2 regions of the Pseudoalteromonas sp. TAB23 genome follow, and region 1 is predicted to be linked to the other one. Evidence: predicted binding sites of a transcription regulator. Region 1 holds the regulator's gene; the other holds the start of a gene.

Region 1 (5,403 bases):
CACTTTGAAGAAAAGCAATCAGATGGCACGACTATGAGCGCCAGTGCTGACGAAGTGCGTTATGATGTATCTAAGCGTTTTTTAACGCTTGTTGGTAATGCACAAGTATCGCAAGCGGGACAAAAAATAAATGCTAAAAGCATTACCTACGATATAGAGCAGCAGCTAATCAGTGCCGAAAAAGATGAAAACTCAACTGACCGCGTTCACACAATTTTAGTACCAATCGAGACTAAAAAAAGTAAAAAAAGCGACAAAGGTCAACCATGAGCACATTAAAAGCAGAGCTATTAGCAAAGAGTTATAAAGGCCGTGAAGTTGTAAAAAACGTCGGCCTTGAAGTCAAAGCTGGCAGTATTGTTGGCTTACTTGGCCCTAACGGCGCAGGTAAAACCACCACGTTTTATATGATAGTAGGACTTGTACCTAGCGACAAAGGTAAAATATCGATAGACGATAACGATATTACTCTTTTACCTATGCATAGTCGTGCTAGATTAGGCATTGGCTACTTACCGCAAGAGTCTTCAATATTCAGAAAGCTGACTGTTTATCAAAACTTAATGGCCATTTTAGAAACGCGCAAAGAGTTAAATAAACAAGCTAGAGAAGACACTCTCGATAAATTATTAGATGAATTTAGCATACAACACATTCGTGATAGCCAAGGTATGGCATTGTCGGGTGGCGAACGTCGTCGTGTTGAAATAGCACGTGCGCTGGCAGCAGATCCTAAATTTATATTACTGGATGAACCATTTGCAGGTGTTGACCCGATTTCGGTATTAGACATAAAGAAAATAATAGAACATCTTAAAAATCGTGGGATTGGTGTATTAATTACCGATCATAACGTAAGAGAAACCCTTGATGTTTGTGAAAAAGCCTACATTGTTTCTCATGGGGAGCTGATTGCATCAGGTACTCCAGAACACGTATTAAATGATAAAACAGTACGCGATGTTTACTTAGGCGAGCAATTTAGGCTGTAACATTTACGCCATGTCTTTAAGCATCTGCTAGTATTAATTATAACAACATAAAAGGATTGTTAGAGATACATGAGGCAATCACTACAGCTGCGCATGGGCCAGCAACTTACAATGACTCCACAGCTGCAACAAGCTATTCGTTTGTTGCAACTCAGTACATTGGATCTCCAGCAAGAAATACAAGAAGCTCTCGACAGCAACCCGCTATTAGAGGTTGAAGAAGCAGACTATTCAGAAGACGCTGCAGGTAAAAACGAGCAAAAAGCAGATACAGATGACATAACTGTTAGCGCATCTGCCGATGATGCTCCAAGCGAATACGAACAAGATAGTGGTGAAGCACTTGCAAAAGACACGCTAAGTGACGACATGGCTATGGATGTTAGTTGGGATGAGTACATGAGTGCCGCCCCAGCAGCATCATCGGGTCCGATGCCTGAAGACGAATCAATATACCAAGGCGCCTCTACTGAAACGCTCCATGAGTATTTAATGTGGCAGTTACAACTAACGCCATTTAGCCCTACAGACGAAGCTATTGCTATTGCTATTGTAGAAGCCGTCGATGATTCAGGTATTTTAACACTAAGCTGCGAAGAGATTTTAGAAAGCTTTAATCAAGAAAACGAAGATGATAACGAAGTCGAACTTGATGAAATTGAAGCTGTATTAAAACGCATCCAACTGTTTGATCCTGTTGGTATTGCTGCACGTAGTTTACAAGAGTGTTTGTGTATTCAGCTTAACCAGTTTGATAAAGAAACACCTTACATTAATGAAACAAAAATGATTTTAACCGAGCATATTGATTTATTAGCTGCTCGTGACTATCGTACATTAATGAAGAAAACTAAGCTCAAAGAAGAAGAGCTTAAAGAAGTAATGACATTAATACATACTCTTAGCCCTAAACCTGCAGATACTATTGTAAGAGAAGAATCTGAGTATGTTATTCCCGATGTGTCAGTTAAAAAAATTAAAGGCCGCTGGGTTGTTGAGTTAAACCCAGATAGCATGCCTAAAATTCGTGTTAATAGCCAATACGCTGCAATGTCTCGCACTGTAAAATCCAGTGGTGACAGCCAGTTTATTCGCTCGCATTTACAAGAAGCTAAATGGTTTATTAAAAGCTTAGAAAGTAGAAACGACACGCTATTAAAAGTAACAAATTGTATTGTTAAGCAACAACAAGGCTTTTTTGAACACGGTCCTGAAGCCATGAAACCAATGGTTTTAAATGATGTTGCTGAAATGGTAGAAATGCACGAATCAACAATTTCGCGCGTAACAACCCAAAAGTATATGCACACACCCCGTGGTATATTTGAGCTTAAATATTTTTTCTCAAGCCATGTAAGCACCGAAAACGGTGGTGAATGTTCATCTACAGCAATCCGTGCGCTTATCCGAAAATTAATCGCAGCAGAAAACTCAGCAAAACCATTGAGTGATAGCAAAATAGCGGATATATTGGCTGAGCAAGGAATTAAAGTAGCGAGACGTACAATCGCAAAATACCGCGAATCTCTGGCTATTCCACCGTCAAATCAGCGTAAAAGTTTGATTTAAGACGCAAAAAAAGAGGGTAATGCTTATGCAACTAAACTTAACTGGTCGTCACGTAGAATTAACCGATTCACTAAGAGACTATATTAATACCAAATTTGCGAAGCTAGAAAGACACTCTGATCATATTAATAATGTTCATGTCATTCTCGATGTAGAAAAATTAAATCAAAAAGCAGAAGCCACCATACACGTAAGCGGTGCTGAGCTATTTGCCTCTACAGAACATCAAGATATGTATGCCGCCATTGACTCGTTGATCGACAAGCTCGATCGACAAGTAATTAAACACAAAGAGAAGCTTGCTCGACACTAATATGATGAAATTAAGCTCACTTATATGCCAGGACTGCAGCAAAGCTGCGGTCCTTTTTAATAGCAAAAAAAGAATTTTAGAGTTCATTAGCGAACTTGCTCACGACAAACTTCCGTATTTACCGCAACAAGATATTCTTAATGCTTTAATGAGCAGAGAAAAATTGGGTAGTACAGGTATAGGGCGTGGCATTGCCATTCCTCATGGAAGAATGAGCGGTGCAGAAGAGCCTTTGGCTTTAGTACTCGTTAGCGAAACTCCAATAAATTTTGATGCAATCGATAATCGCCCTGTTGATATTTTCGTCGCACTCATCGTACCAGATGGCGATAACCAGCAGCACTTAAAGACTCTAGCAACCATTGCTGATAAACTAAACAACAAAGATTTTTGTAAACAGTTACGCAGTGCAAAATCAGATGCTGAGCTTTACCAAGTTATTGTCAATCAATCATAGTTTTATAAAGGGTGTTAAATGGAGTTAATTATCATAAGCGGCCGTTCTGGTTCTGGAAAGTCGGTTGCTTTACGCGTTGTAGAAGATTTAGGTTATTATTGCGTAGATAATATTCCAGTTAACTTGCTTCCTTCATTAGTTCGCAGTGTGTCTGATAGCTATGATAAAATTGCTGTTAGCATTGATGTGCGTAACATCCCTAAACAACAAGATGAATTTAACGATATTCTTGAATACTTGCCTGGCTTTGCAAAACCTACGTTATTTTATTTAGATAGCGACGACCAAACATTGATCAAACGTTTTTCTGAAACTCGTAGATTACACCCACTATCAATTGACTCGTTGCCTCTTGATTTAGCCATCAAAAAAGAAAAAGAATTACTTGATGTATTAATCACCCGCGCCGACTTTATGATAGATACAACTGATTTAAGCGTTCATCAACTTGCTGAATCTATTCGTGAAAAGATTTTAGGTAAAAAAGATAAGCAACTGATTGTCACGTTTGAATCGTTTGGTTTTAAATACGGTATACCAAAAGAAGCAGATTACGTATTTGATGCACGCTTTTTACCAAATCCACATTGGGAACCTGAATTAAAACCTTTAAATGGGTTAGATCAACCCGTTAAAGATTATTTGGCCAATCACAGCATAGTGCAAAAATTCACATGGCAAATTCAGACATTTGTACAAACATGGTTACCGCACTTAGAGCGAAATAACCGCAGTTATTTAACCATTGCTATTGGGTGTACAGGCGGACAACATCGCTCTGTATATTTAGCGCAAACTATCGGTGAAAGTTTTGCAATGACACATCCCAATGTGAAAATTCGCCATCGCGAACAAGAAAAATAATATAGCTGAATAATCACCTGTTCAGCTTAGGTAGAGTAAGTTATGCATTGTGAAGACACTTTTTTAATAAAAAACAAATTAGGATTGCACGCCAGAGCAGCCACCGTGCTTGCCCAATTAGCAGTGCAGTTTGATGCGACAATTACATTATTTCAAGATGACAAAGAAGCTGCAGGCGATAGCGTACTTGCATTAATGTTACTTGAAAGTAGCCAAGGCAAAGAAGTAAAAGTTGTATGTAAAGGCCCCGATTCTGAGCAAGCTTTACATGCTGTTGGAGAATTAATAGCACAACGTTTTAATGAACAAGAATAAACAGTTATAAAAATAATGCTCGCATTACTAATGCCCCAACTAAAACAGATATATAAAATAAATACGGTTAGTGACGCCAGTTAACTCACCTCTCCCCATAAAGTAATATAAAAATTTATAAAGGACGCCAATGCCTGAAGCTTTTGAACAAGATTACCCACTACAGCAACTAAAACAGGTGACTAAGTCACTCAATAGTGGTCAATTTGTTCAAGTTAGGCGCATGCTCGCAAAAACAGCTCCTTGTGATACCGCATTATTATTAGAATCATCACCACATAAAATTCGCCGACTCCTTTGGCAGTTGGTTGATCCTGATGTGCAAGGCGATGTTCTTGAAGAACTCTCAGAAGATGTTCGTTTAGGCATTATTGCCCAAATGGAACCTAAGCACATTGCAGCCGCAACAGAAGATATGGGCCACGATGACTTAGGTGAAGTATTACGTAGTCTGCCGGACACCGTTTATAAAGACGTTGTTAGCGCGATGGACATTCAAGACCGTGAACGTGCAACACAAGCACTTTCGTATCAAGAGCGTTCTGCTGGCGCGCTAATGAACACCGATACGGTGACCATTCGCCCTGATGTTACGCTTGATGTTGTACTTAGGTATATTAGGCTACGTGGCGAGTTACCAGAAGGTACCGATGACTTGTACGTTGTTGATAAGCATAACTGCTTTATAGGCGCTTTATCGCTGAGTACATTATTAACTAACCCGCCAGAAAAGATTGTTCGCGATTTAATGGATGAAGATTGTGAATCCATTCCAATCTCAATGGATGAAAGTGAAGTCGCGCAATTATTTGAACGTCATAATTGGATATCGGCCCCCGTAGTTGATGATAACGATCAGCTCCTTGGTCGTGTCACTATCGATGACATCGTTG
Region 2 (5,403 bases), on a different contig from region 1:
TCATCAGGATAAATGGGGGATTCCAATTCTTCTGTAACCACATCGAATTGTTCAAATAAGCTTGAATCTAATTTATAAATATATCCATTACAAGTACCATTTTTAGTAGCAAATATTTTTGCTACTTCAATGCTTTTGCTCGTAGAAACAAACGACAGCTTTTTCATATTGGAATCTATTTGATGAGCCCTTAAGCCGTTGCCTCCAGAGTATCCTGATTCATACCCTGCTCCGCACTCCACACCAACTTCACCTAGTTCAGGTATGGCCGTATTTTGTTTTCCTTTGGGGATCAACTGTCCCTTACATAAACTATCTAATTCACTTGTAACACCACGATATAGAAACATAACAATTCCTTTTTAAATAACAGTTTAGTATTTTTTAACGCATGACTTGGGCTGCATAATTTTTTTTGGACTGAGTAGATCGAGCTGATATTAACCATCTAAACTACATATATTCAATCTATAGATACTTAGTAATAATACTCTTACGCTTCGTAAAGTTGAAAATCAAGCCAATTAACATATAAATAAAAAGCCACCTTAGATGCTAATTCGTCAACCCATAGCTTGTGCTCGTTGTAATGCACGCTATCTCGTTGATAAGAAAAATTTAAACCGAACTCCTTAAGCCTTTACTCATCAAATTTCACCCACAAAAAAGCCGCTGTATTTTTCAATACAGCGGCTTTTAAAATCATTATTCTAAATTAATAGATTATGACTTAGGTCCACGACCTGCACGTTTACGTTCGTTTTCTGTAAGGTAACGCTTACGAATACGAATGTTTAGTGGAGTTACTTCAACTAGCTCGTCATCATCGATGAACTCAAGCGCTTGCTCAAGTGAGTAGTTAAGGTGTGGAGAAAGCGTTTGCGCTTCATCAGTACCAGATGCACGTACGTTAGTTAACTGCTTGCCTTTAAGGGCGTTAACTGTAAGGTCGTTATCACGGTTATGAATACCGATAACCATACCTTCGTATACTTCAACACCGTGACCGATGAATAAACGGCCGCGTTCTTGTAAGTTGAATAATGCGTTAGTAAGTGCTTTACCAGTTGCATTTGCAATCATTACGCCGTTCTTACGAACACCGATGTCGCCACCTTTGTGAGGACCGTAATGATCGAACGTATGGTACATAAGACCAGAACCCGAAGTAAGCGTCATGAAATCAGTTTGGAAACCAATTAAACCACGGCTAGGGATCATGAAATCTAAACGCATACGGCCTTTGCCATCTGGAGTCATGTTAGTAAGCTCACCTTTACGTAGGCCAACTTGTTCCATAACAGAACCCTGATGCTCGTCTTGACAGTCAATAGTAACTGTTTCAAACGGTTCTTCTAGAACGCCATCTACAGTACGTAAGATAACTTCCGGACGAGAAACTGAAAGCTCGTAACCTTCACGACGCATGTTCTCGATTAAGATACCTAGGTGTAATTCACCACGACCAGAAACACGGAAGCTATCTGGGCTACCAGTATCTTCAACGCGAAGTGCTACGTTGTGTACTAATTCTTTGTCTAAACGTTCACGGATATTACGTGACGTTACAAACTTACCTTCTTTACCACAGAAAGGTGAGTTATTTACAGAGAATGTCATTGTTACAGTTGGCTCATCAACACTTAGTGGTGGTAATGCTTCAACGTTTCCTGGGAAACAAACTGTATCAGAAATCTTAAGCTCACCAATACCTGTTACAGTTACGATGTTACCAGCGTAAGCTCTATCAGTTTCGATACGTTCAAGACCTAGGTAGCTTTGTACTGCGCCAATTTTACCATTACGTGTAGTGCCATCAGCACTGATAATAGTAACTTGTTGGTTAGGAGCAACAGAACCACGTTTAATACGACCAATACCAACTACACCAACATAAGAGTTGTAATCTAGTTGAGAAATTTGCATTTGGAAGTCACCTTCAGGATCTGCATCCGGTGGTGATACTTCGTCAACGATCATCTTGAACATAGGTTCCATGTTGTCTGATGGCTCGTCTAAATCTAGTGTTGCCCAGCCGTTGATAGCTGAAGCGTAGATTACTTTAAAATCTAACTGTTCGTCAGTTGCGCCAAGGTTGTCAAATAAATCAAAGATTTGATCCATAACCCAATCAGGACGTGAACCTGGCTTATCAATTTTATTGATAACTACGATTGGCTTTAAGCCTTGCGCGAATGCCTTTTGCGTAACGAAACGCGTTTGTGGCATTGGACCTTCTTGAGCATCAACAAGTAATAATACTGAGTCAGCCATCGAAAGTACGCGTTCAACTTCACCACCGAAATCGGCGTGTCCCGGAGTATCTACGATATTGATATGGTAGTCGTTCCAAGAGATGGCTGTGTTTTTAGCCAAAATGGTAATACCACGTTCTTTCTCAATGTCGTTTGAGTCCATCACGCGCTCTTCGTTACCGCCGCGTGTTTCTAATGTACCTGATTGCTCAAGTAGTTTGTCAACCAGAGTTGTTTTACCGTGGTCAACGTGCGCGATAATCGCTATATTTCTTAACTTTTCGATGCTCATATATTTACTCAGAGAAATTAAATTCTCAATGATCCTGCAAGATCTACGCACTCATCCACGCTTTCGCGAGATGTCCCAGCATAGGATTTAAAAGGGCGCATATTATCCCTCATTAATGACATGGATGAAAGTTTATCCAATACATATTTTAAAACTTTCTCAATACTTTTACTAAGTATCTGTTTTATATATGACAATTATATGAATTAAATTTCAATATTTTTTTGAAAAACAGTCTTTTTGACTATTTTTCCGATCTTTTTGTTACTCTTTTGCATTTAGGTTATGCTAATTTCAGCTGATTAAATTAACAACAAATTACGCTCTGTAAATTTTGCACCGAAATGGAATATTTACGCACCAACATGGTGCGTTTGTATATTCCATTTTGATGCAATGATATTTTTTTAATTTATAAACAGCCAGTTACAATAATGGCACAAAATCAGCTTAGTAAATACCAAAGCAATTATGCAGCAATAACAAAACCCAATAGTTGGAGGACACATGTCACAATCGGTTTTAGATTTTATTAAAGAAAATGACGTCAAGTTCATTGATTTACGCTTTACTGACACTAAGGGTAAAGAACAACATGTATCGATCCCTCATCACCAAGTTGATGAAGATTTTTTCGAAGACGGTAAAATGTTCGACGGTTCTTCAATTGCAGGCTGGAAAGGCATAAACGAATCAGACATGGTATTAATGCCAGTTCCTGAGTCAATCAAACTAGACCCTTTCACTGAAGAAGCGACATTAATTTTACGTTGTGACGTAGTAGAGCCTTCTACACTACAAGGCTATGAGCGCGACCCGCGTTCTGTTGCTAAGCGTGCTGAAGATTACATGCGTTCTACAGGCATTGCAGACACTGTTTTATTTGGCCCTGAGCCAGAATTTTTCGTATTTGACGATGTTAAATACAAATCAGATATGTCTGGTTCTATGTACAAAATTGATTCTAAGCAAGCTGCTTGGAACTCAGATAAAGAATATGCAGATGGCAACACTGGTCACCGTCCAGGTGTTAAAGGCGGTTACTTCCCAGTTGCTCCAGTTGATGACTTCCAAGATTGGCGTTCAGCTACGTGTCTAGTTCTAGAAGAAATGGGCCAAGTAGTAGAAGCACATCACCACGAAGTAGCAACAGCAGGTCAAAACGAAATCGCTACTCGCTTTAATACAATGGTATTAAAAGCGGATGAAATTCAAGAAATGAAATATGTTATCCATAACATGGCTCACTTATACGGTAAAACAGCAACGTTTATGCCTAAGCCAGTTGTTGGTGATAACGGTTCTGGTATGCATTGTCACCAGTCACTTGCTAAAGATGGTGTAAACCTTTTTGCTGGTGATAAGTACGGCGGTCTTTCTGAAGATGCACTTTACTACATTGGCGGCATCATCAAGCATGCTAAAGCAATTAACGCTTTTGCAAATGCGTCTACTAACTCGTACAAACGTTTAGTACCAGGTTTTGAAGCACCCGTTATGCTTGCATACTCTGCACGTAACCGTTCTGCATCAATCCGTATCCCAGTGGTTCCATCTGAAAAAGGTCGTCGTATTGAAGTACGCTTCCCGGATCCAACTGCTAACCCATACCTTGCTTTCTCAGCAATGCTTATGGCTGGCCTTGATGGTATCAAAAACAAGATCCATCCTGGCGATGCTATGGATAAAGATTTATACGACTTACCAGCTGAAGAAGCAGCAGAAATTCCAACTGTTGCAGCATCACTTGACGAAGCACTATCTGCACTTAGCGCAGACCGTGAATTCTTAACTCAAGGTGGCGTATTCACTGATGACTTAATCGATGCTTACATCGAACTTAAGTCTAAAGAAGTTGAAAAGCTTAACATGACAACTCACCCAGTTGAGTTTGAAATGTACTACAGCTGTTAATTAAGCTGTAAAAAATATGTGTGTTCTCAAGCCCGCTTTGCGGGCTTTTTTAATGGTAAAATTAGTCAATCTCCACTAAAGTTAAGTTACCGATAAAAATGCAGGGCTGCAGAGTGAATAACAAGATTTTATTACTATTAATTACTTTAGGATTAAGTAATTATGGTTATGCCGGTGAAACAAAAATATACGCTTGGAAAGATAAAAATGGCGTATTAGTGTTCTCAGACACCCCTCATAAAGGGGCCCAAGAGGTAAAGCTCACCAGCCAAGATCTTAATATGCCTGCAACAAATACTGACATTTTTGACGAGCAACCTCAGCCTCAACAAGCGGCCTTTAGTATTGCTATTTCCTCACCTGATCATAACCAGACTATTCGTGAAAATACCGGCACTGTTTATGTAACTAGCCGAATAAAACCACGCTTTGAAACTGGTTTTACTATACAACTTTTTATTGATGGTAAAGCACACGGCCCAGCCAGTGACAGCTCAACCTTTGCAATTAGAGATGTAGAACGTGGTCAGCACACACTACAATTAAAGCTTTTTAATAGTAAAAACCAAGTTATTGCTACAAGCGAACCCTGCATATTTTTTATGCACCGAAAAGGGCTAAACCTAGGTAACTAAATTGGGGCATTACTAAACGTGCAGCAGTGTATTTAACCATATAACTTGCTTGCAAACATCCACGCACTAAAATGGTGCAGCTATGATTAATAATAAAAACTTTAGCCCTGAGCTACTCGATGCCATTTGGCAAAATCAAACAACCGCTATCATGCTACTTGATAAAAACTTCACCGTTGTATATGCCAACACCAGTACCAGCGAGCTGCTTGGCCTTGGTAATAAGCGCTTGTTAGAACAACCGTTTGATAGCCTTTTTAACTACCATTCAATCGATTTACAGCGTATAGAACAATACTCATTAGTT

The links. The regulator sigma-54, encoded in region 1, starts transcription at its own class of promoters, with help from an activator protein. The targets are predictions, from matches to a motif close to GTTGGCACGNNNNTNGNNT.
Region 2: the regulator sigma-54 is predicted to act here: its motif matches at 2,981-2,999, upstream of glnA (glutamate--ammonia ligase).

What each region holds. Positions count from the first base shown of each region.
Region 1 covers NZ_AUTP01000133.1:15,948-21,350, reverse strand. The annotation lists gene lptA (lipopolysaccharide transport periplasmic protein LptA) at 1-270, shown strand, start outside; gene lptB (LPS export ABC transporter ATP-binding protein) at 267-992, shown strand; gene L654_RS0104915 (RNA polymerase factor sigma-54) at 1,062-2,561, shown strand; gene hpf (ribosome hibernation promoting factor) at 2,587-2,874, shown strand; gene ptsN (PTS IIA-like nitrogen regulatory protein PtsN) at 2,879-3,331, shown strand; gene rapZ (RNase adapter RapZ) at 3,350-4,195, shown strand; gene L654_RS0104895 (HPr family phosphocarrier protein) at 4,238-4,510, shown strand; gene mgtE (magnesium transporter) at 4,641-5,403, shown strand, end outside.
Region 2 covers NZ_AUTP01000165.1:18,868-24,270, reverse strand. The annotation lists gene L654_RS0106930 (hypothetical protein) at 1-350, opposite strand, end outside; gene typA (translational GTPase TypA) at 724-2,547, opposite strand; gene glnA (glutamate--ammonia ligase) at 3,055-4,461, shown strand; gene L654_RS0106910 (DUF4124 domain-containing protein) at 4,575-5,096, shown strand; gene glnL (nitrogen regulation protein NR(II)) at 5,179-5,403, shown strand, end outside.